One region of the Vibrio sp. B1FLJ16 genome, then DNA from elsewhere that is predicted to be linked to it. Evidence: predicted binding sites of a transcription regulator. Region 1 holds the regulator's gene; each other region holds the start of a gene.
What was found. Region 1 encodes PurR, which represses purine synthesis genes. Its sites were predicted from a motif close to TNANGNAAACGTTTNCNTNA; they were not measured.

Region 1 (7,816 bases):
AGAGAAGTAGAACGCGGACGGAGATAGAAGAAACCTTCAGGTGCTTTAACCAACTCAGTGTTGTAGCGCTGGTAGAAAGAAGACAACTCAATTTCAAAATCTGACAACAGTGCATGGTTGTCTAAATCTTCGCTTGAGATATGACGCCCTGCCCTGAGCATACTATCTAGTGCCGGGAACAGAGGGTTAGAAATTGCTTTGGCCAGTTTGTCTGGCATGTGTTCATTAGTATCGATCGATGACATTCGCTTGTACCTTTGCCCCAAATTCGTTGATAGATTTCCAGTCTGGCTGAATAGCTTGATAATCCGATTCCGAATAACCAAGACGAACAGCCTGATCAACAATAATCCGGGCTAAATCAAAGTGATGAGTATATGGATGCTGTGCAAGGTAATCTCGCAGCACCACACTTAAGTCTATTGGTGTGTCTTGCTCTTTATGTGCTTTTAGCATGCCACCAATACGCTCAGACAGCTCATCATTGACCTGTTTAAACTCTTCATATTCCACTTCCATCGGAACCTGGCCTGTTACCTCGTCATCACGGAGTACCAAGGCCTCATCGCGGAGGTCGGACAGTCGCTCAGCATCTGCGTAAGTGAGATACCAAGGCATATCAAAATAATCTTTGACGGATTGACGTAATCGCGAGCTGAATGCTCGGTTCTTATCCATATCAATCGCAGTACGGATAAACTTGTGCACATGGCGGTCATAGCCGATCCAGAGGTCTATCGCTTGCTGACCCCAGCTTGTGATTCGGTCCAGCTTCATTTGCAGACCAAACAAGGCCTCCTCAATAAACTCAAGCTCAGGATCGCCGTAGACCAGCTCCTGAATATCGAGCAACTGAGTTTGCAACTCATCACTGGCCGCCTGTAGCGTATCCTGAAGCTCACTCAGCGTGCTGGACGTTTCCGACAATAACGCTTCACAGTTATTGATGGCTTCGCGCCAATCCTTGTTCAGCAAGTCTGCAATCTGTTGTTTAACAGACTGTTGCTGCTCATCCATCACACGTTGGTTAAGATCGATTTGATCAAAGATCTCGCCTACAGAATACTTGAGTACTCCGTACACATTTTTCTTCCAGTGACCCGGTGTGCCGCCTTTTTTTGCCGCTTCAATCGCTTTCGCCATCTCATCCGCCACCATAGACAGCTGGATAGACAGGCGCAGTTTTGAGAACTCGCGATGACGCACGTAATAATCAGTAATCCCTATCGCTAACGGCGACAAGCGGTAAATACTCGCACCGTCAGTCACTTCACTGACAAAACGGCTGATAAGACGCTGCTTAACCATCTCGTTGATGGCGTTGTTGGCTCGAAAAGCAGAGGCTTCGCCCGTCTCATCAAAAAATCGAGTGACGATAGCGAACGCATCATGCAGTTCACCTTCACCCAATTCATCGTCAAACCTTTCATTACTCAGTACCGCGATAGCAATCAAAAAAGCCAGTCGCTCTGTGGTCAGGTTCAACGAGAAATCTTGCTGCTTAACCCAGCCAACCAATTCATCTATTGGTTGATCTGCAGCATTGAGAGTCATCTCACTCATTGTTATTCCTGTTTTTATTTCTTTTTGGCCCACACGTGAATGTAGCGGCCCAATGAGAGGTATGGCTCTTGTCGACAAAGTTGTTTTTCTAGCGCCAATACATCTTCAAACTCGTAATCACCCATGTACTGCATATTACCTATGTAATCACTGAATGAGCGGATACCAGATTTACCACAAATACTGAACCCCGAGTTTTCTATCCACTGATAGACTTCTTCTGGCTTCAGGCCTTTTTGCGGCTGTAGTTTAAATCTTTTTCGGTGAGGCATGCCGTCCAGCACATGTGGTATGTTTCCACACACCACATTTTTGTAGACCAAACCATGGTGGTTATAGAACATCACCGAAGCGATACCTCCCGGTTTTACTTGTTCCAGCACGGTTTCTAGAGCGCTCCTGGGATCAACCAGCCACTCCATCACAGCGTGAAACATAACAAAATCCACCTGACTTTCCATGTGCTCGCCAATAGATTGCACCGGTGAATGAATCAAGCGATACTGCTCAAGCAAACCATTATTTTCAATATTCTGTTTAGCTAGTTGCAGCATTTCCGAAGATAGATCACATAAAGCGACACGATGTCCGAGCTTAGCAAGCTTTTGAGACATTTGTGCTAAACCACCACCAGCATCTAATACTTCCAGAGGTTGCTGTTCTGCCTCTAATTCACTTAGAATCTGTTGAAAATCTTCCCACACAATGATTTGACGGATCTCTCCTTTGTCGGAGCCGTATATATTTTTTGCAAATTTGTGGGCGATATCGTCGAAATTGCGGTCTTCTGTCACTTCTGCTGAGTTATCATTACGGATTGTGCCGCTATTCTGGCACAAGAAAAGCAGGAATAAAGAGGGTTATTCCCATTTTTATTGTCAATTGATGTTTTTTCGGACTATTTATGTATGTTTGAGCTGAAAAAAGTTGTGTCAGCCTTGCTGATGCCCCTACCAGCACTGTTGCTGATAGGCTTATTGGGCCTTGTCCTCATTAGTTTTACTACCAAACGTAAAACTGGCTGCTTCGTTGTTTTATTTTCTTTTGTCGGAATTTTCTGTGTTGCGTTCCAACCTGTCTCAACCAAGCTTCTTATGCCTCTAGAACGTGAGCACAAAGCATTTTTGCCAGTGTCCGGCACTATCGACTACGTTATGGTTCTGGGTAATGGCCATATCGTCGACGACGAGATTCCACCGACGTCTCAGTTAAGTCGCGCAGCCCTGATGCGTTTAACCGAAGGCATTCGCATTTTACGTATGTATCCCGGTGCAAAGTTAATTCTATCCGGCTATGCGGGTGGTTCTGAAACCAGTCATGCCCGAATGATGGCGAACGTCGCTCTCGCTATCGGCGTTGCAAAATCCGATATTATTTTATTGGAAGACGCAAAAGATACCTGGGAGGAAGCTCGTCAAGCTGCGGCGTTTGTTCAGCAGAAGAATATTGTCCTGGTGACCTCGGCTAGCCACATGAGCCGTTCATTGTATGAGTTTCATGCCGCGGGAATTAAGCCAATCCCAGCACCGACTAACTTCTTAGCGAGTGAGGAAATCACCCAGTCCTGGGATAAATACTCGCCTAAAGCTCGCTACTTAGAGCAAACCGAAGTTTTCTGGCATGAGTATCTCGGCAGTATCTGGCAACGCATGCGTGATACTGTCGCTGATACGCCTATGGTTGAGCCTAAATAGCAATCGTACTGGCTGCATTACATTCGGCAGCTTACCAGTACCAAAAAGGAGAGCGAATGCTCTCCTTTTTAAATTCTCATCTTCTGTGTTTTAATCACCAGCGAACATATAACCTTCACCATGAACCGTCACAAAAATTTGCGGGTTCTTCGGATCAAACTCCATTTTAGCGCGCATTCGTCGAATCAGAACATCGATAGTACGGTCATTAGGCGCATCAACACGATGACTGATCATATTCAAAATACGTTCGCGACTTAATACTTTGTTCGGGTGTGAAGATAGAGCAACCAGCAGCTCATATTCCGCTTTCGTTAATTTGACAGGTTCACCATTTCGGCTGAGCGCACGGCGTTGAATATCAAATGTCCACTCGCCAAAACGTACAATATGTTGCTCGTTTGCTTCGCTAGCGGCTTTACTCGACCCGTCACGCGCAATCGATATACGCCATAACAGATTTTTTACTCGAACTAGTAATTCCCTGAGTTCAAAAGGCTTGGTGACATAATCGTCTGCCCCCATTTCCAGGCCAACAATTTTATCAATGCTATCCGTGCGTCCTGTGACTAATATAATACCAATATCCGATTGGCTGCGTAATTCACGCGTAAGCATCAGGCCATCTTCGCCCGGCAGGTTAATATCCAGCATGATAAGGTCTACTTTTTCCGCTTGCAGTACTTCCCGCATCTCTGCGCCGCTTTCTGCTTCGCTCACAGTATAACCTTCACTTTGGAAATAACCCGCTAACTTACTTCGAGTTACAATATCATCCTCTACGACTAATACGTGATAGCTCATTTACACCACTTTCCGTCATTTATTATCAGAGTTTTATTCTATTCATAACTATTAACATTTCTAGTCACAGACACACGAAAAAGCAATATTTAACGATTTTGTTGACTCAAAACAAGCTTACCGGACACTGTTAATAAACAGACATATTTCCTTATAAAACTTCATAATTATAGTTACTGCTGTTCATTTTATTTGATTACACTTAAAGGACATTCGTTATTTATATTCTGATGCAAAACATAAAGCATAATTCAGGAGCCTGAAATGCAAGAAGTGAAAGCTTTTAATGAAAAACGTGCCGAAATTTACTGGTGGTTTTCTAGCTTGTTCGCCAAAGAGCTGACCGACAAAGATCTAGAGGCTTACCACAGTGTAGAAATTCGTAGTTTTTTAGCTGGCTTAGGTGAAAACGAGTCTCTGAAACTCGCGGTTAATAACCTCGTCGATGCACTAAACCGGCTGCAAGACCGTGAAGACGCTCAGCTTGAATTAGCAGCTGACTTTTGTGAATTGTTTCTTAAAACAGAAAAGTACGGTGCTCTGCCCTATGCTTCTATGTATATCGGTAAATCTGGTTTACTAAACGATAAGCCAGCGGAAGAAATGGCAAAGTTGATGGCAGATTTTGGTGTACAAGTCGATGACAAACTTAACGAACCTGCTGATCACCTAGCCGTAGAACTCGATTTTTTGGGCAACATGATCATTCGCTCCAACGAGTACGAGCAGGAAAAGCATATGGAAGAAGCCTTTGTTCAGCAGAACCATTTCATTGAGCATCAACTCATGTCTTGGTTGCCTCAATTCTCTGCAAAGTGTCATCAATTAGATGAGTTTGGTTTCTATGCCAGCGTTGCACAATTACTCGTTGCATTTTGCAAACTAGACAGTACTTATCTTACTGGTGAATAGGCATTGTCTTTTTTCAGAAAATTCTCACACCAGGTTTGCGGATTTTCTCTTGCGTTAACCTGATTGAAAACACTAACTTTTTTAGCCATCAAAATGTGACTTGAAATACGCAAAATTATTGCTGTTATTATTGCGAGCTCGTCCATATAGAGCTAAAATGTGAACGCAAACGATTAAATATGATTTTCATGTAAACCGCTGAAATAATAGCGGTTTTTGTGTTTTCTTTACAGGTTGAAGTTCGCTATTTCGCTCAATTTAGGAAAATCGGCAGCCTCAGCCTATTATATCGCTACAAACCTTTTACTGTTTCAGGAGAAACCAACGCTATGCGAACTCTGTGTGCAAGCGATTATTGCACTGAGTTTGCGAAAGGGATTAGGCAGAACGGTTTATCTTCAATGGTATATTAAGTAGCTCGATACAGGACACCATTTATGGCCACTATAAAAGACGTTGCTCGATTAGCCGGCGTTTCAACCACCACAGTTTCACACGTTATCAATAAGACGCGTTTTGTTGCAGAAGCAACGCAAGAAAAAGTTATGAAAGCAGTTGATGAGCTTAACTATGCACCAAGTGCGGTTGCTCGCAGTCTGAAATGTAACTCAACTCGTACTATTGGTATGTTGGTAACGCAATCGACTAACCTGTTCTTCTCTGAAGTCATTGATGGTGTTGAGAGCTACTGTTACCGTCAAGGTTACACACTGATCTTATGTAATACCGGTGGTATCTACGAAAAGCAACGCGATTACATTCGTATGCTTGCGGAAAAACGCGTTGATGGGATCTTAGTCATGTGTTCTGACTTAACGGAAGAGCTAAATGAGATGCTCGACCGCCACTCTAACATTCCAAAAGTTGTCATGGACTGGGGTCCGGAAAGTTCACAAGCCGACAAAATCATGGATAACTCAGAAGAAGGCGGTTACATCGCAACCAAATATCTGATCGAAAACGGTCATACTGATATTGCTTGCCTAAGCGGCCATTTTGATAAGTTAGCCTGTAAAGAGCGTATAGTCGGCTTCCGCCGAGCAATGGCAGAAGCAAACATTCCTGTGAATGAAGACTGGATTCTTGAAGGGAATTTCGAGTGTGACACTGCTGTTTTGGTTGCGGATAAAATTACGGCAATGGAAAAACGCCCAACAGCGGTTTTCTGCTTTAACGATACGATGGCATTAGGCCTTATGAGTCGCTTACAGCAAAACGGCATCAAGATCCCTGACGATATTTCCGTAATTGGTTATGACAACATTGAGTTGGCAGAATACTTCTCTCCGCCATTGACGACGATTCACCAACCTAAACGTCGTGTTGGTAAAAATGCGTTCGAAATTCTACTAGAACGTATTAAAGATAAAGACCACGAAAAACGCATTTTTGAAATGCAACCAGAGTTGGTCGTCCGAAATACGGTAAAGAAACTTAACTAACTCTCCATAAGCGCTCTTAATGAGCGCTTATTTTTATCCAGATAAATTAAATTTTTAGTCTCTTTATCGTAGTCCCATACCGTAAAAATAACATTAGTAAAGCACTGTTTTATATAATTACAATCCATATCACACAGTAACTAGCTCATGCATAATCACATCTTTTACATATGAACAAGCACCCATAAATACCTTGCAATTTTTTGAAGGAAAATCACATTTTGATCGCTAAAACGTGATGTTAATTCAAGATAACAAGTATCCTCATATGGTCACGCACAGGGCAAACCATCCGAAAGGGTGGGACGCAAAGCTTCCGGCCTTAACCATTTGATAGAATGAAAGGTAGCGGGGTTGCCGATGGCAAATATGCATATAATGAGTTTACCCTTTAATGACATTATTCTTGTATGTATTTGCTATTCTCTCGGACCTGACTTTTGGTGGCGTAATATTAATTACACCGAGATAACACATCATGGATAAACCGATACTCAAAGATTCTATGAAGCTATTTGAGCCACTTGGCACGATCAAGTCGCGCTCTATGTTTGGTGGCTTCGGGCTTTTCGCAGATGAAACGATGTTTGCACTTGTTGTAAATGATCAACTTCATATACGAGCAGACCAACAGACTTCATCTAACTTCGAGACACAAGGACTAAAACCGTACGTTTATAAAAAGCGTGGGTTTCCGGTAGTTACTAAGTACTACGCGATTTCCAACGACTTATGGGAATCAAGTGAGCGCTTAGTCGAAGTGGCGAAGCAGTCATTAGAACAAGCTAAATTAGAAAAAAAACAACAAGCAACTAGCAAGCCAGACAGATTGAAAGATCTGCCTAACTTAAGGCTCGCTACAGAGCGAATGCTAAAAAAAGCTGGTATTGAATCAGTAGAACAGCTTGAAGAAGAAGGTGCACTAAGCGCTTATAAAGCGATACGTGACTCTCACTCAGCAAAGGTTAGCATTGAACTGCTCTGGGCCTTAGAAGGCGCAATAAACGGCACTCATTGGAGCGTCGTACCTCAATCTAGACGAGAAGAGTTGAAAAACGCTCTTTCGAGATAAGTATTCAGCTAAATTTCCTTAAACTTCTAAAACCGCAGCTTCGTCTGCGGTTTTTTTTTGAAATTTTTTTCTGCCTCAAGCTGTCTATACCTACTGTATCCGTTATGAGTTGGGAAAAGGTAACCCTTCTGGAGTAAAATATGAATAAGAAACTGATTTTTGGGTTAATCCTACTGTTAACGATCATTGTACTGGCTGCAAGTTTTAGCCAATACCTCACTTTAGAGAACGCCAAAGCTCAACAAGAAGCGCTAAACGCGTATATCGAGCAAAATTTCCTGTTTGCCGCGACCCTCTATTTCCTGATTTACGTTTTAATTACTGCGTTT
Region 2 (7,816 bases), on a different replicon from region 1:
GTAGCTGGTCTACCGTATGTAACATCTAGTCTTAACTAGTACTATCAAAACGTAAAGCGCACGATTTATATCGTGCGCTTTTTTCATTCTATTTTAAAAAGCTATTTAGAATTCGTAGCTTTCTTAGAATTCATAGCTTTCTGGAATAACGACGATACCTTTTTCAGACACATGAAAGCGTTTTGCATCTTCAACTTTGTTCACGCCAATTTTAGTATTGGGAGGAATACGGACGTGTTTGTCGACGATGCAGTTTACGAGTTCACAGCCTTCGCCAACTTCTACGCCATCGAAAATAATACTGTCTGCGACAGTTGCACTGTCATGAATACGAACATTACAAAATATGATTGAATGGTGGACGGAACCGCCCGAATTAATCACTCCATTTGCAATTATGGAGTTAATAAAGATACCTTCATTACCTGTCGCTGATGAAACCGTTCTTGCTGGTGGGTATTGCGGCTCGTAAGTACGAATCGACCAGTTTGACTGGTACAAATTCATCGGTGGAAGCGGTTCAAGTAAATCCATGTTTGCTTCATAGTAAGAGTCAATTGTACCTACATCTCGCCAGTAACAATCTTTGTCTACACGGCCTTTGCTACCACAGAACTTATAGGCGTACACAGACTCAGTATCGATGAGTTTAGGAATGATGTCTTTACCAAAATCGTGACTTGATGACTCTTGTTGTGCGTCTTCGTGCAGCGCAGATTTAAGAACGTCCATATCAAAAATGTAGATGCCCATTGAAGCAAGGCTTTTTGATGGGTCTTCAGGCAAAGTTGGCGGGTTTGATGGCTTTTCTACAAAGGATTTTACCAGCCCATTTTCTGCAGTACCCATTACACCAAACGCTGTAGCTTCATCTACAGGGACATCCATACACGCAACGGTGAGTTTAGCGCCTTTCTTTTTGTGCTCTTCAAGCATTGCTGCATAGTCCATGCGATAGATATGGTCTCCAGACAATACGACAACATACTTTGCATCATTTCGGGACAACAGCCATAAGTTGTGATAAATGGCGTCTGCGGTACCTTCGTACCATGCACCACCTTTGCGCATTTGAGGTGGGATAGTGGTGATGTATTCACCAAGTTCGGGATTAAAGATAGACCAACCGTCACGGAGGTGTTTTTGTAGTGAGTGAGACTTATATTGAGTCAGAACCAGAATTTTACGTAAACCTGAATTAAGACAATTAGTTAGTGTGAAATCGATAATGCGATATTTACCACCAAATGGTACTGCAGGTTTAGCGCGGTGATCAGTCAATGGGCTAAGTCTTGAGCCCACACCTCCAGCTAGAATTACAGCGAGTGCGTCTTGCATAGTGTTCCCTTTCCCTTGTTAATACATGACCCAAAACAGTGCTTAACTGGGGAGTTTTAGTGTTAAGCAAACGATGTTTAGAATGTCATGTGCTGATGTGTTTATGTTCTACTGAAAACTGTAGTACAAGAATCGAGCCATAGAATAATTTTTTAAAAATCAAAGGGATTTATTTAAACTTGGCTTATTAACGCACTGCATTAGGGAAGGGGTATTATAGTGCGCACCAAATTGATGCAGCACTGGAGACGGTATGGTATGGATAAGATTTACAATGTAAAGTGATGAATAAACAACAAGATAAAGAGAGCGTGCTGCTCTCTTTATTTCAAGCCTGCGTTACTTAGCAGCTAAAGTCTTTGTTAAGAAAGTCCGACAATGTTGCCTTCATCGTCCAAGTCAAGATTCATAAAAGCAGGCTTGTCAGGTAAGCCCGGCATCGTCATCACGCTGCCGGATAGCGCATAAACGAACCCCGCACCAGCACATAAGCGCAGTTCACGAATAGGCACTGAAAATCCGCCAGGGGCACCTTTAATTGCAGAGTCTGTAGTGATAGAGAGGGGCGTTTTAGCAACACATACTGCCAGGTTATCAAAACCTAGTTCTTCGAATCGTTTCAGTTGTGATCTGGCTAAATCACTTAGTTCCACATTCGATGCTCCGTAACCCGCTTCACATACAGACATTAACTTTTCTTTAAGTGTTTGTTCTTGCGTATAAAGGGGGGTGAAAGTTGTTGGAGTGCGACAAGTATCAACTACACATTGTGCGAGTTCTTGCGCGCCATCTCCACCTTTGGCGAAAGCATTACTCACGGAAACTTTAACATCAGGGTGATAGGTGTGAATTAAGTCTTTTAGTGCTAACAGCTCAAGCTCACAGTCTTGTGGGAACTGGTTGATAGCAACAACGGCAGGGATACCATATTTATGAACATTGTTAATATGCCAATTCAGATTTTCAAAACCGGCTTTTAAAGCAGATTCATCGGCGTTAAAGATAGAGTCCGGTATTTCTGCTCCCGGACGCAAATCATAAAGCCCTGAGTTTGCTTTTAGACCACGAAGCGTTGCGACAATTACCACACAGTCGGGGGATCGGTTTGCAGCAGCAGCTTTTATGTTACACGCTTTCTCGAAACCCATATCCGATCCAAAACCCGCTTCAGTTACGGTGTAACTAGATAGTTTTAATGCAATCTCATCAGCGATGATGGAAGAGTTTCCATGAGCAATGTTGGCAAAAGGACCAGCGTGAATAAGCGTCGGTACACCTTCTAGAGTCTGCATCAGTGTTGGTGCAATCGTCTCCTTTAGGGTAACCGCCATCGCACCTGCAACTTGCAGGTCTTCCGTCGTAATGGGTTGCTCATTAAGATCATAGGCAACGACAATACGCCCGATTCGCTTTCGTAAATCTTTTAGATCTTTGGCCAGAGCGATAATAGCCATCAGTTCAGATGCGGCAGAGATATCGAAACCTTCATCTCTCTGATTACCATTGATGCTTTTACCGGGTTCATTTAAACCAATTTTAACCATTCTCAAAGCACGGTCGTTATGATCCATCACGCGTTTCCAGGTAATGCTGCTCGCATTGATTTTTAGTGCTTTCAATCCCGTGCGCGCTTCAAATGCGTCATAACCTTCACGATGCTCATGATAAAGGCGTGCATCAAGTGCTGCTGAAGCGAGGTTATGAGCTGCAGTAACCGCGTGAATATCACCGGTTAAGTGAAGGTTAAGTTCGTCCATTGGTGCAACTTGAGAGTAACCACCACCGGCTGCACCGCCCTTAATACCGAAAACCGGTCCCATTGATGGTTGTCTGATACAAGCCATGACTGATTGATCCAGTTTTGAGAGTCCTTGAGCAAGGCCAATGGTTGTTACGGTTTTACCTTCACCAAGCGGGGTAGGTGTGATGGCCGTGACTAATACCAGTTTTCCGTCTTTGTTTTCTTTCAGTCGATTAAGAGAGCTCGGGTACACTTTGGCTTTATGTTTACCGTGAGTCTCATATTCATGCGGTTTTAGACCAGCGTTGCTTGCAATAGCCTCAATGGAGGAAAGTGGGGTGTTTCGGCAAATTTCAATATCAGACTGCATGGGTACTCCCAAAAGTGACTAACACGTGGTGTTCACATAAACCTATGTGAAGCGCTACTAACTGTTGCGTAAACGTTTGCGCAAGGATAATACGGGGAAGAAAATATCTGTAAAGAACTTAATTCGATTTAGCGGGTATGATAATAGCAAAAACAACCATGTACTGTGCTAGATCAAAACAAAAAGGCCACCAAACGGTGACCCACTTATATTTTCGATTATAACGCTCAGTCTTTATCGATCCCAGTAGGTCTCTTCTAAGCTATCTTCCCGCTCAGGCAGCGCACGAGACAGACGAGGGGAGTGCTGGGTTAATACTTCATAGCTCACTCGGTTGGCGTACTTACAAATTTGTGAGAGAGAAGAGTAAGTTAAGCAACGGACTTCATGCTTTTCAGAGTTTGGTACTTCTTTCTGGTGGAAAGAGTTAGCGGCCATATCGTGCAACAGTGCAGACAGGGCTGCATCACCTGCGCCGTTAGTATTCTTAATTTTCAACGGCCCGCCTAAGTACGGACCTATATGGGAGTATACTTTTACTGCGTTTTCGCAATCTGTTTTACGCATCGCTCGGCTAAATTCAAACTTATTGAACTCATCAATTGAGCCTTCAAGCGTGTCGTGAGTTGTTTCACGTTTTACTTTTTCATCTGTGTAAGCAGCCATATACAGACCGTTTGGACCTGCTGTACATAACACAAGATCGACCCAATCCAGTGCTTTATCTGCGGCAGCAAGCGGATCAGAAAGTCCCGTAAGTGCAGCGCCTTCTTCTTCATTCATGGCTACGACAGACACGTTTTCGCGAATGTATTCCTGCCACCACTCAGCATTACCCTCAATCACGTATTTAGTACCCAGAGTAAGCACAACTGGTACTTCGTGTTTCTTAGCAAACTCAATCGCTCTTTGTACCGCTTGCGGCATCGGATCTTCTTCTTTGCCTCGCATCAAATAAGAAGACACGACCAATGCCGATGCCTTACTGAATACTTCTTCAGGGATACTTTCTGGCGAAAGTTGGTTCATGTGACCTTCGTTTATCGCGAAAGTACGTTCACCATCCTGAGTTATAAGGGTATAACAGCGGCCGATAGGGCCATCTACCGTTTGCAAGTGGTTCAGGTTCATTCGGGAAGAAGTGCGGCAAAGGTAGCGATAAGCAAATGACCCGACTTGGATGTTCTTTGACATAACGCCAAGCAGTACGGATTTGCTGTCTGCAAGCACAGAATAGTTGTGAAGCGTATTACCGATAGTATCGCCGGGATATTGATGAGTAATCAGTCCTTGCTCGACAAGTTCTTCATACAGGGCGTCAGCTTTGCTCTCTTCAAGAACGAGAGAGTGTCCTTTACTTAAGTTGTGCTTTTCTAAAAACGCATCATCTACACGGGCTTCGATATCTACGATAGTTTGACCTACACCGACAATCGTCGGGCGATATAGCTTCGGTGTCTGTCGTATTTGGTTAACTAATGGATCTCGAGCGTGCGTTGGGAAGTAGTGTTTAGATTTTCGCTGACCAGGAAACTTCATGCTTGTTCTTGAGTGAGAAAAAAGAAGCGGGATTGTATCACAAAAATATGAAATGGAATTATATGTTGCAAATAAAATTGCCCACCAGTGCACGTGATGGGCTGAACGATACTGCAGAATTAGTTGGCTTTCGCTTCCGTTGGTGCAACGTAAGCTTTGGTTCCCCACAGCGGTACTGTTGACAAACTGTGCTTATGGCTGCCTGAACTCTCTTTAGTTGAGTAGGAGAGATACATTAATGTTTGATTGTCCTGATCAAAGATACGACGGATTTTCATAGACTTGAAAAAGATACTTTTAGATTTCTTAAAAACCACCTCGCCTGATTTACTCTTGTCGACATTAGCGAGCATCTCTTGTGTGATTTCTCCGGTTTGACGACAAGATATTGAGCTGTCGCTCGGGTCGGCGAAGCTCAGGTCGGCTTCGACACTGGCAATGTGGCAAGTCACGCCTGGGACTTCTGGATCGACGAGCATATTGAGCTTAATATCTTTCAAAGTGAACATACCCAGCGAAACATCGCCAACTTCATCGGCACCACACCCAGCCAGTAGGGTTACTAAACTTAGAGCGAGTAAGCTTTTTTTCATTATTCCGTCCTTAACTACAAAAGATTATTGATTCAATCTAGCAGACGTTTGCATGTAAAACAAAATTAGGCATTACCTCAGGGCTTTAGCTAGGTTTGTCATAGGCTTCGTGCTAAGGTACGACCTCAAAGTCAAAGGTTGCTTAATCTTCTTGTGAAGACGTTGATACAGAAAAGGTTGTTTGTAACATGCGAGCTCGCTTTTGTTTTTGACTTGCTACCTCGTTGTAGCCTGAAATAGTTAAGGTACTTAAATGAATGAACAACAGTTAGCCAGTATAGAGCGTAAAAATTCGTGGCTGCATGAATTAGTCGACGTCGAATTTCCTACTCCTGAGAGCTTAAAAGGGCGAGACATCTATTTTCAAGCGTTAAAACAGGCTGATTATCAGATAGTTGATAAAGGCTCTCTTTTATCGGGTGAGTCTGCGTTCAAAGCAGAAGATATATTTCTCGTTGATTTCCACCGACTCACTATCATGTTTTCTATTCTTCAGTCGCAACGCTGGGTTAACCAACATGATCAGCAGATGATTGTGGAATATCTCACTCAAATCATACTCACGCCGGACTTTGAACTTTACGTTGGTTTTATTGAGGGTAGTCCAGCTGGTGCGGCCATAGTCAGTCAGTTTGAAGGGAGCACTCTGGTTTCCGATATTGCAGTCTCCGGAACATCAGACAAAAGTCAGTTTATCGGTTCTCTTTTAAAGAAACTAGATAACAGCAATAAACTGTCCGAAACCATCATCTGCGAATGCTAACTTAAACTTGTCTCACTTTTGTGTGAGGCAAGCTTCTTTTATCCTTTCCGGCATTCCCATGCCAATTTCTCCGCGTTTTGATAGCAACTTTTATTTCACTGTTAGAATGATGAAAACTAAGTAATTACATTGTTATTCAGTATGAAATCCGTGACCTTGATATAGAAACAGACAATTGTTCGATAAGATTTGTCTGAAATGCCGAACCCATCGTTTAAATAAGCCTAAACTCAAATATTATTGTCTCTCACAACAAAATAGGCGTTTAAGGGTAAGCTATGGCAATAAACAATATAAAATGCGTAATTTTTGATTGTGATGGAACACTTGTCGATAGTGAACGCCTGTGTTGTCAGGCCTTAGTTAACGTATTTAATCAGCATGGTGCACAGCTAACAATGAAAGAGTGCGTGTCGCACTTCAAAGGCGGCAAGCTTGCAGACATTCTGATTGATACACAAAAATTAAAGAAACTTAACGTTCCTATCGATGTGTTAGAGCCCGAGTACAGACAAGAAGTTCAAAAGCTATTTGTTCGTCATTTGCAACCTATGGATGGCACGAAACGGCTGCTTAAATTTTTTGACTCACACAATATTGAGTATTGCGTCGTATCGAACGGACCAAAAGATAAAATTGAATATGTGTTGGAGCTAACGGGTTTATTGGACTTTTTTACCGGTAAGATATTTTCAGCTTTTGATGCGAATAGTTGGAAACCCGAGCCTGATTTGATTATGTATTGTGCAATGAATATGGGGTTCTTACCCAGCGAATGTCTTTATATCGACGATACGCCAAAGGGAGTAGAAGCAGGTTTGAATGCTGGTATCAAAACGGTGCAGTTATTTAATGGTGAAGAGATCAATCGTGTTGATGATGAGCGTGTTATCCGAATCCATCATTTAGATGAATTAAAAGAGCAGCTGTTAGGCTGCTCTATTTAAGTTACCTAGTGACAAACTCTACTCAGGCTATGTACATGCTTTAGTTTAGATTGCAAATAAGGCGTTTGGTGTAAACATTGGATTGAAGAGAAGTTTTTAGTGTGAAATCCACAAGCCGCGCAAGTGAATTTCTCGCCATCTGAAGAGATCAGATACTCATCACATTGGCATAGAGGGCATTGTAGGTTTTCATTGTCTTTTGTATCTTTGTAATTATTCATATTTTTATTTCCAGCAGCAAATTGGAATCTTCACGTTCAAGCATAGCGGAACACTAAGTTGTTGAACATTATTTCATCATATACAAAGCTAACTTTCGATTGACTTCAAAAAAAATGTATTAGTTCAACCAGTTGCATCTAGCAGAGTTAGGGACAAACAAAAAAGAATGGGCTCCTTTTTAGGAACCCATTTTAATCAATATTTAGAATAATTATTTAGTATGATATCTAACTAATACTTCACCAAGATTTATGGATGCTTTAGTTAAGTTAGCCACGCCGATTGTCGATTGTTCAGCAACTT
Region 3 (7,816 bases), 1.3 Mb from region 1:
ATCTTTACTGTGTTTGCCAGAAATTTTTGCCAGATCCTTGCTCGAGTATGCGCTTATGCCGCGGGCGACTAATTTACCGTGGGTATTAGTAACACGCACGACCTCACCACGGGCAAAATCACCACTCACTTTTGTAACACCTTTAGCTAGTAAGCTACTGCCGGTGCCAATTACCGCATTAACTGCACCATCGTCGATAATAATATCGCCCGATGCAGCAGGACCAGCCAAGATCCAGCGCTTGCGGTTTTCAAGTGCTTCCTCGCAAGGCAAGAAACGCGTGCCTTGCGGTTTGGAGCTTAATGAATCAAAAATCACATTAATAGCACTGCCTGCAGCGATAATAACTTCGATCCCCGCCCGACGAGCAATATCCGCCGCCTGAAGTTTCGTTGCCATACCGCCAGTACCTAGTGTTGTACCACTGCCACCTGCGATTTTACGCAGCGTGTCATCAATGGTTTTCACTTCTTTGATAAGCTCAGCATTCGGGTCTTTACGAGGATCGGCTGTAAACAAACCTTTTTGGTCGGTCAGGAGCAGTAATTTATCTGCACCACATAAAATTCCCACCAAAGCAGACAAGTTGTCGTTATCGCCTACTTTGATTTCACTTGTTGCGACAGCATCGTTTTCGTTAACAATCGGAATAATATCATTCGCAACCAAAGCATTGATGGTATCGCGGGCATTCAGGAAACGCTCACGATCTTCCAGATCGGCACGAGTCAGCAGCATCTGACCGATTTTGATACCATAAATACTAAACAGCGACTCCCACGTTTGAATCAAACGGCTTTGCCCTACTGCGGCAAGCAACTGTTTGCTCGCCATCTCGTTGGGCAGTGCGGGGTATCCAAGATGTTCACGGCCTGCTGCAATTGCACCAGACGAAACCATTACCACTGAGTGGCCTTGTTTCTTAAGCTCAGCACATTGACGCGCCAGCTCAACCATATGAGCACGATCCAGCGCCAATGTACCGCCAGTCAGAACACTTGTACCCAGTTTCACAACGACGATTTGTGGTTGCGAAACAACTGCATTTTGTTGATTCGTTGTCATGATGTCTTCTGAAGTGAAAAACAAATAGAGGGGATGTTTTAGCAATCAAATAGCGATTTAACAAGAGAAAAGGTGCGAAAACGCACCTTTTTGTTTGGTATCAAGCGAGAAGGGTCAAATTAAGCGAAGTCAAATGACTCAGTATGGTACTCCACCTCTAATTTGAAATGCTCTTCCAGTGTTTCAATCAGCTTTTGGTGAAAAGTCTTTTGTGTAGAGTAAACTTCCTCAACTGACTTTGCAGGCAATGAGTCAGACTCCCAAAGCCCTTCTTTGTTGTATTTACCAATGTGGTATTTTGCGGTAAAGCCCCCTTCGACGGATTCCAATTCCATCCACCAGCCCCAAAACTCGCGTTTTTCTGGTGATTTATTATCATCTACACACACCGATAAACAATCAAAGTAGTAACATCCTTCTTTTGATTGAGGTTCGCGTAGATATGGTCCTATAGCCTTTAACTTTGACATCAAGCGAAAGTGAGTTGGCCCCTGAGTCGTCTTTGACATATGAATCTCCGTTTTCATAATTAAAAGTGAATACTCAAAGATTAATTATTTTTATTATAAGTTTATTATGACGAGCTTATTTTTTGCTCAAGTACTCACTTTAACTCAACGGCAAGGTTTGTCATCTTAATAATTCGTCTTCCAACCACTTTATGGCTAAATCGAGGGATTGCTCATACCCTTTTGTAATTGTCTTAGAACTAATTTTCTTCGCCTGCCCGTAGTGACTAAAAAGTGCAACCAGTTGATTATCGCTATGTGGCGAAACTGGATCGCCTTCCAGGCTTATTGCCAGAATGGGAACCTTAGTTCTGCGATTGGTTAAAAAGCCCTGAACTTTCAATGACCAGGCCTTCATTTGCCCAGCCATACTATTAATATCTACGACGCTTTTCCCCAACCGTGAAGCCAACAGATCCAGATACATCTTAGGCATCTGCTGAAGTTTCTTGGGAGAAGAAAACAGGTCATGCACAGGCGCTCCCAAAGCGACACACGCTTTGATTTTCTCTTGTTCAATAAAAGAGAGGCGTACCATAGCATTGCCACCAAACCGGAATCCGACTAAGCCGACCTTGTGATGATCAACATAAGGAATGGAGTAGAACTCATTTAGTACTGCCTGATGGATGCAACTTGTGTCTTCGGTTAACGGCCAATGTGAGCTGGTTCCTACCGAAGGCATATCGACAGTCAGCATCGCGATGTCCCTCGGCGCTAAGCGGTTTCGGAACAAACGCCACATGTCTGTCTGGAGACTGTCTAAGCCAGCACTCACCATGACAACAGGCAGTTGCTTATCGGTTCTTGGCAAATGTAGGTTGGCAATGATTTTACGGTTTTGGTACGGCACTTCAATCTGCTTGATCGTATAGTGAGTTTTCTCAGATGCTTCCGAATACGCTTTATTTGCCAGTACCTGTGCCTGCAGAGCGAGGTTGTCATTTTTTAAATGCGGGTAACCTGCAATACTAAAGCACAATGAGGCAGTAAAAAGCTGCTCTGCGGCCTCTTCTCCTTGCAGTTCTTCCGAGCGTTTTTGATGCTCCATGCCCAGTTTGATCCACTCGAACGTCCAGTTTCCACTGTGGTAGCCCATCACGGTATCGAGCCAGTCATCATTGGTGCGTGAGTGTTTTGAAGAAGCAATTTTGGACAATACTTCTTCGATCTCTATCGGAGAAACACCCTGCCATGCCCACTGTAATCGTCTCAAGTTACGATACCAGGCTCGGTCACCTAACTCTTCTCGCTCATCAAGAATTTTTTGGCTGGATGGCATGTATTGAGTGAGTGCTGAAGTTTCTTTGGCTTGCTTGTGATTTACAAACAATGTTTCAGAGAGGTTTTTACTGATATCTTCAGGCATATGAAGATTCCTAGGCTAATTGCAATAACTACAATGATAATAAAAAAAATGCCCCTAGACAGGGGCATTTCTCAATATTCTTAGAATGTCATTACTTTTGCTTGCGGTTTACCGGCTCGACATACTGGATAGACATATCCCAAGGCTGCTCAATCCACGTATCTTGCTCAATATCAACAACGTAATCATCAAGAAGCTCTTTACCAGATGGCTTAGCACATACTGCAATCATTTTAGCTTTAGGATACATTTCACGTATTTTACGCGCAGTGTCGCCACTGTCTACCAGGTCTTCAACGATCAGGAAACCTTCGCCATCACCTTCTGGTGCTTTCACTACAGTCATATCGCGCTGATGATCGTGATCGTAGCTTGAGATACAGATAGTATCAACGTAACGGATACCTAGTTCACGAGCTAAGATAGCACCAGGAACCAAGCCGCCACGGCTTACTGCCCAGATCCCTTTCCATTGCTCAGCTGGCATTTGTTTCTCGGCCAGTTCACGGCAGTAAGTCTGCATCGCATCCCAAGTGATAATGAATTTTTTACTCATTGTAATAACCTAATAATTTGAAAATATGCATCCCCAATATTCAGTGAAACAGTTAGTAAGCAACATATTTCATTTTCACTAAACTCTCATACTCAGTGAGAGGCGGGGTTAAAACTGCGCAAACGATTATTCTACCGAAACCCTCTATTAATACCAATGGCGATATCAAAATTCTTCACATATGGCGCAGAAAAATCGATTTCAGTGAATAACGTAAAAATAAAAAGCCAGTGCGAATAAAAATCCGCACTGGCTTTTCGAGAGAGTATCTTAACCTACAAGGTATTTCACGATGAAGATCGCGGCCATTACCCATACACTCAGCGAAACATCACGACCTTTACCACTAAACAGTTTGATCGCAGCATAAGAAATAAAGCCTAGTGTAATACCTTCTGCAATTGAGAAAGTTAACGGCATAACCAAACAGGTAACAACCACTGGAGACGCTTCAGTCAGGTCGCGCCAGTCGATGCTGACAAGACCAGAAAGCATTAGTATTGCGACATAGAACAGAGCACCAGATGTTGCATACGCAGGAATCATACCTGCCAGTGGAGAGAAGAATAGAGCCAGAATGAACAGCACGCCGACAACAACAGCCGTCAAACCTGTACGGCCACCAGCAGCAACACCAGAAACACTTTCAATGTAAGATGTTGTATTTGAAGTACCTAAAAGAGCACCTACTGACGTTGCAGTTGAGTCAGCAAGCAGTGCTTTGTTCAGACGCGGGATATTGCCGTTTTCGTCGGTGAGGCCTGCTTTCTGAGATACACCAACCAGTGTGCCTGCCGTATCGAACAAGTCAACAAACAGGAAAGCAAACACGACTGAAATCATGCCCACTTCAAATAAACCTGAGAAATCTAACTGCAGGAATGTTGGTGCAATGCTTGGTGGCGTTGACATAACACCGCCCCACTGAACGTCACCAAAAGCCAAGCCTAAAGCTGTTACCGCCAAGATAGCGATCATCACCGCACCTTTTACTCCACGATGAACAAGAGCAATAGTCAGGAAAAAGCCAATTGAAGCTAATACCGCTGAAAGTGAAGTGATGTGGCCCAATGAAACGAGTGTTGCTGGGTTATCAACAACGATACCAGCGTTTTTCAGTGCGATAAATGCAAGGAAAAGACCAATACCAGCCGAGATGCCCGTGCGCAACGAGTGAGGGATTGAGTTGATGATCCATTCACGAATCTTGAAAATACTCAATAAAATGAATAGCACACCAGAAACAAACACTGCTGCTAATGCTACCTGCCATGTATAGCCCATGCCTAAAACGACAGAATAGGTGAAAAAGGCGTTAAGCCCCATACCCGGAGCCTGTGCAATCGGGTAGTTCGCAACAAGACCCATAATGAAACAGCCTATCGCTGCAGCAAGACAGGTAGCGACAAAAATAGCACCACGATCCATACCAGTGTCAGATAGAATAGCTGGGTTTACAAAAATGATGTAAGCCATGGTAAGGAAGGTGGTAATACCTGCGATGATCTCAGTGCGCACATTGGTGCCATTTTCACTGAGTTTAAATAGCCTTTCGAGCATGATCGAATCCTGTTAAAGGTAAAAAGTAAACGGTTGCGTAATCGATTGGCTGAATTATAAAGTTATCAAATAACAAATTCCAGACAGAATTTTAACTCTAAGCGGATTTTTTTGCAGGATATGAAACCCGTCTGCTAGCATTTTTATGCTCAGTACGTTTAAGTCTTAAGAAACAGTAGCTAGCGACAAAAAAGAGTAAACGTTCTAATGAGTACTAACTGAACAATGTAATAAACTTCCAAACGAAAATCCCGAATTATCAGCGGTAATTAAGATGTAAATGAGCAACAGATGGGTATTGTTAAGGGAGTGATATTGGAATGGACATTTAGCGGCGGTATTTTAGTCAACAGCCAGACAAAGGCATAAAAAAACGCCACTCAAATTGAGTGGCGGCGAATCATGTCAGCACTATTACTGAAAAAAAATTCCAATTTATAGGGGTGAACAAACTGTTCGAGTCACATGCGTTGACTTAGTTAGTAGCCAAAGCTTGTTGGGTATACAAAGCTACCGGTATAAACAGACTTGCTATTCCAGAACATTGTACTTGGTAAACCTTTCATAACTATCACCTTCTCTATCATATAAATCAGTCGTTGATTTCTCGGTTCCCTGGAGGCGATGAAACGGACTCATCCTTTGAGCATTTATCTTCTCTCTGAAGATGGTCATAAATATACCACCAAGAAATTTAATTACAACCATTTAGTGACATGAATCACAAATATTTCCCCAATACTCATTTATTAAGCCATGAAGGTAATTTAATTACACTTTTATAAATAACAACAAACCAGACTCAAGGTAGATGAGTATGACATCGGCGCACTTCTGTTTTCTCCACCATTTATAAACTGTGACAACACAGAGAAAACCTGTGACCGACGACTACTCGTCTCCTTCTCCAAGTGGTATCCTTGAGCCAATTAAAACCGAGTATCATTAGCATTTTCTGCTAAACACGCGTAATTTTTACATAAGATATTTGGCAATCTAGATAACAAGGAGCTTTCCGTGTCTGAATTCCATTCTGAAATCAGTACCTTATCACCTACTCCACTTTGGCGTTTTTTCGATAAGATTTGTTCTATCCCGCACCCGTCAAAGCATGAAGAGGCCCTGGCGCAATACATCATTAATTGGGCAACAGAACAAGGTCTTGATGTTCGCCGAGACGAGACTGGCAACGTATTTATCAAAAAGCCAGCGACGCCGGGTATGGAAAACAAAAAGGGCGTCGTTCTTCAAGCGCACATTGATATGGTGCCGCAAAAGAACGAAGACACTGACCACGACTTTACTAAAGATCCAATCCAGCCTTACATCGATGGTGAATGGGTAACAGCAAAAGGCACCACACTTGGTGCTGATAACGGCATTGGCATGGCATCTTGTCTGGCAGTGCTTGCCTCTACTGAGATCAAACATGGCCCAATTGAGGTCCTACTGACCATTGATGAAGAAGCAGGCATGACCGGCGCATTCGGACTACAAGAAGGTTGGCTAGAAGGTGACATCCTGCTGAACACCGACTCGGAGCAAGAAGGCGAAGTGTACATGGGTTGTGCCGGCGGTATTGATGGCGCAATGACATTCGATATCACCCGTGATGCAATCCCTGCTGGTTTCGTTACCCGTCAACTGACTTTGAAAGGTCTGAAAGGTGGCCACTCTGGCTGCGATATCCATACCGGTCGTGGTAATGCCAACAAATTACTTGGTCGTTTCCTGGCTGGCCACGCACGTGAACTGGATCTCCGTTTGGTAGAGTTCCGTGGTGGCAGCTTGCGTAACGCAATTCCTCGTGAAGCGTTTGTTACTGTAGCGCTTCCTGCAGAAAATCAGGGTAAGTTAGCTGAACTGTTTGCTTATTACACTGAACTACTGAAAGCTGAACTAGGTAAAGTTGAAACCGATATCGTCACATTTAACGAAGAAGTTGCAACAAATGCTCAAGCTTTCGCTGCAGCCGACCAGCAACGCTTTATCGCAGCTCTTAATGCCTGTCCAAACGGCGTAATGCGCATGAGTGACGAAATCGAGGGCGTAGTGGAAACCTCTCTGAACGTTGGTGTGATCACTACAGAAGAGAGCAAAGTGACCGTATTGTGTTTGATTCGTTCGCTTATTGATTCTGGTCGTAGTCAGGTTGAGAGCATGCTGCATTCTGTTGCCGAACTAGCAGGTGCGAACATTGAGTTCTCTGGTGCCTACCCGGGCTGGAAGCCAGATGCAGATTCAGAGATCATGGCCATCTTCCGTGATATGTACGAAGGCATCTACGGTCATAAACCAAACATCATGGTTATCCACGCAGGTCTTGAGTGTGGTCTGTTTAAAGAACCTTATCCTACTATGGACATGGTTTCTTTCGGCCCAACGATTAAATTCCCTCACTCTCCTGACGAGAAAGTGAAAATAGATACTGTTCAGCTGTTCTGGGATCAAATGGTCGCGCTTCTGGAAGCTATTCCTGAAAAAGCATAACGATTTGATTGATTAAATTCGTAATAGAAAAGGGTGTCTAGGCACCCTTTTTTGTTGCGCGCTAATTAACTATCGGAAAAGCAGAAGTTTCTTTCTCAACGTCTCATTATTCTTTCAAGAGCCAGATCGTTGTCTTAATCAGATTTAATCGAACACCTACAGGGGCTGCTATATACAAGGCTGATAAATAAAGTCATATTTAAAGAAAATTTTTTACCTATTAGTTTTTGTAGTCGACAGGTCGCCTTAATTAAAAATATTTGTCGC
Region 4 (7,816 bases), 1.2 Mb from region 1:
TCTTGGCGAGACAAAGGAAGAGATCGTTGAAGTTCTGAAAGATCTTCGCGAACATGGCGTGACTATGCTGACACTTGGTCAGTACCTGGCACCAAGCCGTCACCACCTGCCAGTAGAACGTTACGTTCCGCCATCAGAGTTTGACGAGCTGAAAGAGATCGCTCTGGAGCTTGGCTTTACACACGCAGCGTGTGGCCCATTTGTCCGCTCTTCATACCACGCCGACATGCAGGCACAGGGTATCGAGATCAAATAACCAATTGGTTCTCAATTACTGAAAGGTTGGCACTTCGCCAACCTTTTTTGTATCTGATAAATGATGATAAAAAGCCATTCTACCACCGTCATTCTGAACAGCGAGGAACGAGCGTGATTCAGAATCTGTTTTCAGAGTACTGATGACTTTGGGTGAGACTTTGAGTAAAAGAGTGTGCCGTAACAAGATTCCTGATCTCGCCTAGGCTCGTCGGAATAACAAACTCAATCCAAACGCCAGAAAAATAAAAAGGCCCTCAATTGAGGACCTTTGGTATTTTCAAACTGATTCGTTTCTAGTTCAAGGAAAAGGCGCGCAGTTTACAACTGTAAATGAGCACCTTTGACGCAGAAATAGAGCGAATCAGGCAGAACAATTATGCGTAAACAGGCAGACGCTTACAGATATCTAGAACTTTCTGTTTTGTCGCTTCGATAACTTCTTGGTTGTCGATGTTATCAAGCACGTCACACATCCAATTCGCCAGCTCTTTAGCGTTCTCTTCAGTGAAACCACGACGAGTGATCGCTGGAGTACCAACACGGATACCAGACGTTACGAATGGGCTGCGTGGGTCATTTGGCACTGAGTTTTTGTTTACTGTGATGTTCGCTGCACCTAGTGCTGCGTCAGCTTCTTTACCAGTGATGTTCTTGTCGATCAGATCAACTAGGAACAGGTGGTTTTCTGTGCCGTTAGAAACGATTTTGTAACCGCGCTCCTGGAACTGACCAACCATTGCTTTCGCATTTTGAACTACGCGAGCCTGGTATTCTTTAAATTCAGGTTCCATTGCTTCTTTGAACGCTACTGCTTTACCAGCGATAACGTGCATCAGAGGACCACCTTGACCGCCAGGGAAAACTGCTGAGTTCAGCTTTTTGTACATGTCTTCGCCAGCGTTAGACAGGATCAGACCACCACGTGGACCTGCCAGTGTTTTGTGCGTCGTTGTCGTTACTACGTGAGCGTGTGGTACCGGTGTTGGGTAAACGCCCGCAGCGATAAGGCCCGCTACGTGTGCCATATCAACAAACAAGTAAGCGCCTACTTTGTCTGCGATTTCACGCATGCGTTTCCAGTCAACGATTTGAGAGTAAGCAGAGAAACCACCGATGATCATCTTAGGCTTGTGCTCAAGCGCAAGTGCTTCCATCTCGTCGTAGTTGATCTGACCCGCTTCATCAATACCGTAAGGGATAACGTTGTAGTGCTTACCAGAGAAGTTTACCGGAGAACCGTGAGTCAGGTGACCACCGTGAGCCAGGCTCATGCCCAGAACTGTGTCACCAGGGTTTAGCAGCGCCATGTAAACTGCACTGTTTGCCTGAGAACCTGAGTGAGGCTGTACGTTCGCGTACTCACAACCGAATAGCTTGCATGCACGATCGATAGCTAGTTGTTCCGCTTTATCTACGTATTCACAACCGCCGTAGTAACGCTTGCCTGGGTAGCCTTCAGCGTATTTGTTCGTTAGCTGAGAACCTTGAGCTTCCATTACACGTGGGCTTGTGTAGTTTTCAGAAGCGATAAGTTCAATGTGCTCTTCCTGGCGAAGAGTTTCTTCCTGGATAGCTGCGAACAGTTCCGCATCGTAATCTGCGATGTTCATATCACGCTTAAGCATCTGTATCTCCTGACTCAGATTAGTACTGAAATTAGCAAAAAAACTGTTTTTGACCGAGCGCAAACGTTTTCGTCACCCTAATGGCGCGCATTCTACATAATTTGATCTAGCTCATAAAGAGAAAATTAAAGTTTTTCTCATGCAGTTTCTTCATGATGACAATTAATAAATATCATATCGATGTTACAACCAATCAAACGCTACTTATTACTGTCAAATTTGTGCTTTACACCCTGTAAAACAACAATTACATAGGTTTACCGTAATTTTAAGCCTCTAGCTACCGAAAAGATCATCTTTTTACTATGATGCCCGCCTTAATTCTCACCGATGACTGCAACCTTGATGGAAAAACACTCACTAAAAGAAGACTGGATAGCAATTCTCACGGGAACCTTTTTGGTTGCTCAGGGCGTTTTCTTTCTCCAATCCGCTCAACTCCTCACGGGAGGTACAACTGGATTGGCATTGCTTATCAGCCAATTTACACCTTTTACCTTTGGTGTGCTGTACTTTTTGATTAACTGTCCTTTTTATCTGCTAGCCTGGAAACGCTTCGGTCGTCATTTTGCAATCAATAGTGTTATTTCTGGTGCTTTGGTTTCAATTATCGCCGATCACCTTTATTTACTGATCTCATTAGAATCAGTAAATGAAATCTATTGTGCGGTTTCAGGTGGGCTGTTGATGGGGTTAGGTATGCTTATCTTGTTCCGTCACCGCTCTAGCCTGGGTGGCTTTAATGTACTGTGCTTGTTCATCCAGGATAAATTCGGAATTTCCGTCGGCAAGAGTCAGATGGCGATCGATGTCGTTATTGTATTGGCGTCGATGTTCTTCGTTTCTCCTTGGATCATTGCCCTGTCTGCGTTAGGCGCGTTCGCACTGAACTTGGTACTCGCGATGAATCACAAGCCTCATCGTTACTCAGTCAGATATGGGTCATAGCTTCATTAGCTAAAATTGAATACAAAAAAGGGAAGCAAGTGCTTCCCTTTAGAATATTTGTGCGATGTTATTTCTTTAAATAGGCTGGCACATCAGCAATGCTGTCCAACACCACAGTAGCAAGCGCTTCACCCTGCTCTGTAACTGGCTTGCCAGTACGAACCAGAATCTTTGTTCCTACGCCAGCCGCTTCTGCTGCCATCATGTCTTCCGCTTTATCGCCAATCATCACGGAATTTTCCATGTCAATTTTCAGGAAGTCACGAGCAGAAATGAACATACCCGGTTTTGGCTTACGGCAATCGCAATCTTGTTTGTATTCACCAATACCATGCTCAGGGTGATGTGGACAGTAATAGAAACCATCAAACTCAACACCGTGGTCGACGAAGTTCCAGTCCATCCACTGAGTCAGAGACAAAAAACGCTCTTCAGTGTATTTACCACGTGCGATACCGGCCTGGTTAGTCACAAGTACCAATAAGTACCCCTGATCTTTCAGCGCTTTCGTCGCTTCAAACACACCGTCAATATAATCAAAATCATGTTCATCATGAACGTAACCGTGATCAACGTTAATCACGCCATCACGATCGATAAAAACAGCTGGTTTGCCAAAACGTATATCTCTGTTAACTCGGGTTTAAGCAGATTATTACATACCTTATAAGCTTCAACACTATCTATTTAGCTTGACATTCCTCCCCAAGTACACGTTTATCAGCCATGAAACGTTTAAAATCGGGGGCTGAAGCACGTGTAACCTAAAACCCGTCATTAACGTTTGTATTGGTATATCCGCTCCCAGAAACGTTTAGACGTCTAGACGTAAAAATATCTATTGACTTCAACCTTCTTAAGCCATAGCATCAACTGAAAATTGAGATAGAGCTCAACATTAAGTTCTGTCAAAAGCCGTTTTTGACAACGAAGTACCCCATATCTCTATGCAGGTTGAAACATGATAGAAATAAAAAACGTCAATAAAGTGTTCTACCAAGGCAGTAAAGAAATTCCTGCCCTGAAAGACATTAACCTACATATCACCAAAGGCACTATCTTTGGGGTAATCGGCTCTTCAGGTGCAGGTAAAAGTACTCTGATCCGTTGTGTGAACATGCTAGAGGCACCGACCTCAGGCTCAATCATCGTTGATGGTGTAGACCTAACCAAGCTGAGTAAAAATCAACTGGTTGAAACGCGCCGTAACATCGGCATGATTTTCCAGCACTTTAACCTGCTTTCATCGCGCACTGTTTTCGATAATGTTGCCCTGCCACTTGAATTAGCCGGCAAAGATAAAGCGCACATCAGCAATAAAGTAACGGAACTCCTTCAACTCGTTGGTCTGGAAGATAAGCACGAAAGCTACCCAGCCAATCTGAGTGGCGGTCAAAAGCAGCGTGTGGCCATTGCCCGCGCACTAGCATCCGATCCAAAGGTTCTGCTGTGTGACGAAGCCACCAGCGCACTGGATCCTGCGACAACGCAATCTATCCTTGAGCTACTAAAGAAGATCAACCGTGAACTCAATATCACTATTTTGCTGATTACGCATGAAATGGAAGTAGTGAAGAGCATCTGTCACGAAGTCGCGATTATCGGTGGTGGTGAACTGGTTGAGAAAGGAACTGTAGGCGATATTTTCGCTCACCCTAAAACCGAGCTTGCGCACGAATTCATTCGCTCGACTTTGGATCTCTCAATCCCGGAAGATTACCAGATTCGACTTCAGTCAAGCCGTGTTGAAGGTAGCTACCCATTAATTCGAATGGAGTTCACAGGCGCGACGGTTGATGCCCCTTTGATGTCCCAGATTTCGCGTAAGTACAATATTGATGTCAGCATCCTGAGCTCAGATCTCGATTACGCTGGCGGCGTGAAGTTCGGCATGATGGTCGCAGAGCTGTTTGGTAATGAAGAAGATGACAACGCAGCGATTGAATATCTGCGTGAGCACAATGTGAAAGTAGAGGTACTTGGTTATGTCCTTTAATACTGTTTCAGAATGGCTAAGCCTTAACAGCAACCTGCTTCTGGGTGCAACCTGGGAAACCGTGTACATGGTCGCCGTTGCCGGCATTGTTGGCTTTGCTATCGGTATTCCTCTGGGTGTCATTCTGCACATCACGAAGAAAGGTGGTCTGTTAGAGAACACCAAGCTCAACAGCATTCTGGGGGCGATTGTGAACATTGGTCGCTCAGTACCTTTCCTTGTACTGATGGTTGCGATTATTCCGGTAACAAAAATGCTGGTCGGTACTTTTATCGGTACAACAGCGGCAATCGTTCCGCTGACTATAGGCGCGATTCCATTTGTGGCTCGCCTTATCGAAGGCGCATTACTTGAAGTACCAACAGGTTTGGTCGAGGCCGCACAATCGATGGGCGCGACACCTGTACAGATCATTACAAAAGTTCTGCTACCAGAAGCAATGCCGACTATTGTTAACTCAGTGACGATTACGCTGGTGACATTAGTCAGCTATTCAGCAATGGCTGGCACAGTTGGTGGCGGCGGTCTGGGTGACGTTGCGATTCGCTACGGCTTCCACCGCTACGATATCACCATCATGGCTGTCACTGTCGTCATGCTCATTGTTTTAGTTCAGATTATTCAGTCTATCGGCGATGCAGTAGTGCGCCGCGTGGATCACAGATAAGCATAAAAATTACATATTATAAGGAGATACACATGAAATTTAGCCTTAAGAGTCTTTTGACTGTTGTTACCGCCGCTTCCGCTTTAGCACTGACTGGTTGTGGCGAAAAAGAAGTTGACCTTAACAAAGTAAAAGTTGGCGTTATCGCTGGCGCTGAAGCTCAAGTTGCTGAAGTAGCTGCTAAAATTGCAAAAGAGAAATACAACCTGGATGTTGAGTTGGTGACTTTTACGGATTACGTAACGCCAAACGCAGCACTTGATGACGGCTCTGTCGATGCTAACGCATTCCAGCACAAGCCATACCTTGATCAGCAAATCAAAGACCGCGGCTACAAACTGGCTATTGCAGGCAACACGTTCGTTTACCCAATTGCTGGCTACTCAAAACAAGTGAAATCTGTAGACGAAATCCAAGATGGCGCTCGCATCGCAGTACCAAACGATCCGACTAACCTGGGCCGTTCTCTGCTTCTTCTGGAACAGCAAGGTCTGATTGAACTGCGTGAAGGTGTTGGTCTGCTAGCAACAGTACGTGACATCGTTGCTAACCCTAAAAATATCAACATTATTGAATTAGAAGCACCACAGCTTCCACGTTCACTAGATGACGTAGCGCTGTCTATCATCAACACGACTTACGCAAGCTCTATCGATCTATCTCCAGAGCGTGACGGTGTATTCGTTGAAGACAAAGAGTCTCCATACGTAAACCTTGTTGTTGCGCGTGAAGAGAACGTGAACGCTGAGAACGTACAAAACTTCGTAAAAGCTTACCAGACTGAAGAAGTTTACGAAGCAGCAAAAGAGCTATTCAAAGGCGGTGTAGTTAAAGGTTGGTAATCCAACTAGTTAACTGAATGCAGAAACAAAAAGGGCTGATGTGAAAACATCAGCCCTTTTGCTATTTATTGTCTAGAACGACATTTAACAAGTTATTTTAGATGATCCCAGGAGATGTTCGAGACAATCCGACAGTCATCGCATTTAAAATAGAAGATGTCATGCAGAGGCTCGTCGAGTAACCACTCGCCGCCACACTTAGGACACTTACGCGCTTTCTCGCTTTCAAGCGACTGACCTCCAACACGGTACTGGTAGTAGTAAGTCGGAATTTTAGTGATGTATTCAATCCGGCCACGCAGATCCCAGCCGCGGCGGAACAGCACACTGTCAGCATCACAAATCTCATGCAGCGCCGCATGCTCTGCACGACATCCGCCCGCCATCTGGATTTCATCACACGCCTGCCATTCGGTTTGCCACTTAATCACCGCTTTATGGTCGCCGTTTAACGTTGGCTGATTGCGGTACAGTGGGATTGGCAACAGAGTTTCTCCGCTGCGCAGCGGCGAACAGGTATGCACATAAGTGGTATACAGCACCTGCCAACTTGGTGTCTCCTCTTCTGCCGCCTGCTCTGAATTCAAATCACGTCCAAGTAGGCGCATTTTCGGTGCCAGCAGTGACGCTTCTGACAAACGATTCATACACACTTTAACAAAATCTGAATGGTAACGCGGATGCAGACTGTCTTGCTCCGGACAGACCACACGAACAAAAAACTCGCCGTCGCCCATTACAACCGGAAACTCACGGCCAAGTACCTGACCATTGTAGCGAAGCGCATCCATCAGACCGTTAATAGCTTTATCGACCGCACTTACGGTGGTGTTATCAAAACATTCAAACTGTAACTCAACAACGTACATGCTTACACCACAGGCTCTAAGTTAGCCAAAAACTCACTGACGTTATCAGCCAGAACGTCACGCTGAGCTGTCCCCAGGCGTTCAAGAATCACGTTACCGGTTAAGTTACAAATCGAAATCACATCCAGCTCTGCATCGGTCGCAGCAATAAACACGGTTGGCTTCAGCTTGAGACGGCGCTGGGTTACCAGGTGGCCAAGAATGTTTTCTTGCAGGCGCTCAAAGTCATCATCACTCCATACTTGCAATAAACTCAGTGAATTACCTTGCCAGGTTGCGTCCATATCGGCGCTATACTGAAAACCATAGAAGGCTTTAATATCATCGTGCAACGTCAGTTCAATCGCGTTTTCAACATTAGTAAAATCCGCCAATTCTTCACGAGGGAAAGCTTTCCACAGCACCGCTCCGTCACGTTTCTCTTCCGCACATGGAGAAACAAGATCGGCTAGCTCTTCGCTGCGTGGCAATTCGTTGTGCGTATTTTGCCAAGCTTGTTGGTAGCGCAGGCTGAAATCTTGTAACGCCTGAGTAACGGTTTGGGTCATGAAGGTCTCCTCATTCCTTAATTGTCAGATCGCAATGATGCCGGATAGCAATTGATCTGCGGA

Region 2: the regulator PurR is predicted to act here: its motif matches at 3,514-3,533, upstream of KHN79_RS18020 (formate--tetrahydrofolate ligase).
Region 3: the regulator PurR is predicted to act here: its motif matches at 5,081-5,100, upstream of KHN79_RS03250 (NCS2 family permease).
Region 4: the regulator PurR is predicted to act here: its motif matches at 1,939-1,958, upstream of glyA (serine hydroxymethyltransferase).

What each region holds. Positions count from the first base shown of each region.
Region 1 is NZ_HG992749.1:1,976,831-1,984,646, forward strand. Features, by position in the region: gene mukE (chromosome partition protein MukE) at 1-245, opposite strand, end outside; gene mukF (chromosome partition protein MukF) at 226-1,563, opposite strand; gene cmoM (tRNA uridine 5-oxyacetic acid(34) methyltransferase CmoM) at 1,578-2,357, opposite strand; gene elyC (envelope biogenesis factor ElyC) at 2,472-3,257, shown strand; gene torR (two-component system response regulator TorR) at 3,348-4,061, opposite strand; gene torD (molecular chaperone TorD) at 4,326-4,973, shown strand; gene purR (HTH-type transcriptional repressor PurR) at 5,411-6,415, shown strand; cyclic di-GMP riboswitch class I at 6,688-6,777, shown strand; gene KHN79_RS09000 (TfoX/Sxy family DNA transformation protein) at 6,894-7,487, shown strand; gene KHN79_RS09005 (TVP38/TMEM64 family protein) at 7,628-7,816, shown strand, end outside.
Region 2 is NZ_HG992750.1:895,226-903,041, forward strand. Features, by position in the region: gene KHN79_RS18010 (glycosyl hydrolase family 18 protein) at 1-29, shown strand, start outside; gene glgC (glucose-1-phosphate adenylyltransferase) at 124-1,338, opposite strand; gene KHN79_RS18020 (formate--tetrahydrofolate ligase) at 1,701-3,449, opposite strand; gene KHN79_RS18025 (inosine/guanosine kinase) at 3,684-4,988, opposite strand; gene KHN79_RS18030 (CreA family protein) at 5,108-5,581, opposite strand; gene KHN79_RS18035 (flavodoxin) at 5,835-6,344, shown strand; gene KHN79_RS18040 (HAD-IA family hydrolase) at 6,623-7,291, shown strand; gene KHN79_RS18045 (methyl-accepting chemotaxis protein) at 7,725-7,816, opposite strand, start outside.
Region 3 is NZ_HG992749.1:720,005-727,820, reverse strand. Features, by position in the region: gene proB (glutamate 5-kinase) at 1-1,065, opposite strand, end outside; gene crl (sigma factor-binding protein Crl) at 1,185-1,574, opposite strand; gene frsA (esterase FrsA) at 1,696-2,943, opposite strand; gene tet(34) (oxytetracycline resistance phosphoribosyltransferase domain-containing protein Tet(34)) at 3,035-3,499, opposite strand; gene KHN79_RS03250 (NCS2 family permease) at 3,770-5,059, opposite strand; gene KHN79_RS03245 (aminoacyl-histidine dipeptidase) at 6,077-7,549, shown strand.
Region 4 is NZ_HG992749.1:753,359-761,174, reverse strand. Features, by position in the region: gene lipA (lipoyl synthase) at 1-256, shown strand, start outside; gene glyA (serine hydroxymethyltransferase) at 633-1,883, opposite strand; gene KHN79_RS03425 (YitT family protein) at 2,229-2,831, shown strand; gene gmhB (D-glycero-beta-D-manno-heptose 1,7-bisphosphate 7-phosphatase) at 2,899-3,456, opposite strand; gene metN (methionine ABC transporter ATP-binding protein MetN) at 3,793-4,827, shown strand; gene KHN79_RS03410 (methionine ABC transporter permease) at 4,817-5,494, shown strand; gene KHN79_RS03405 (MetQ/NlpA family lipoprotein) at 5,527-6,336, shown strand; gene KHN79_RS03400 (Zn-ribbon-containing protein) at 6,429-7,205, opposite strand; gene syd (SecY-interacting protein) at 7,208-7,753, opposite strand.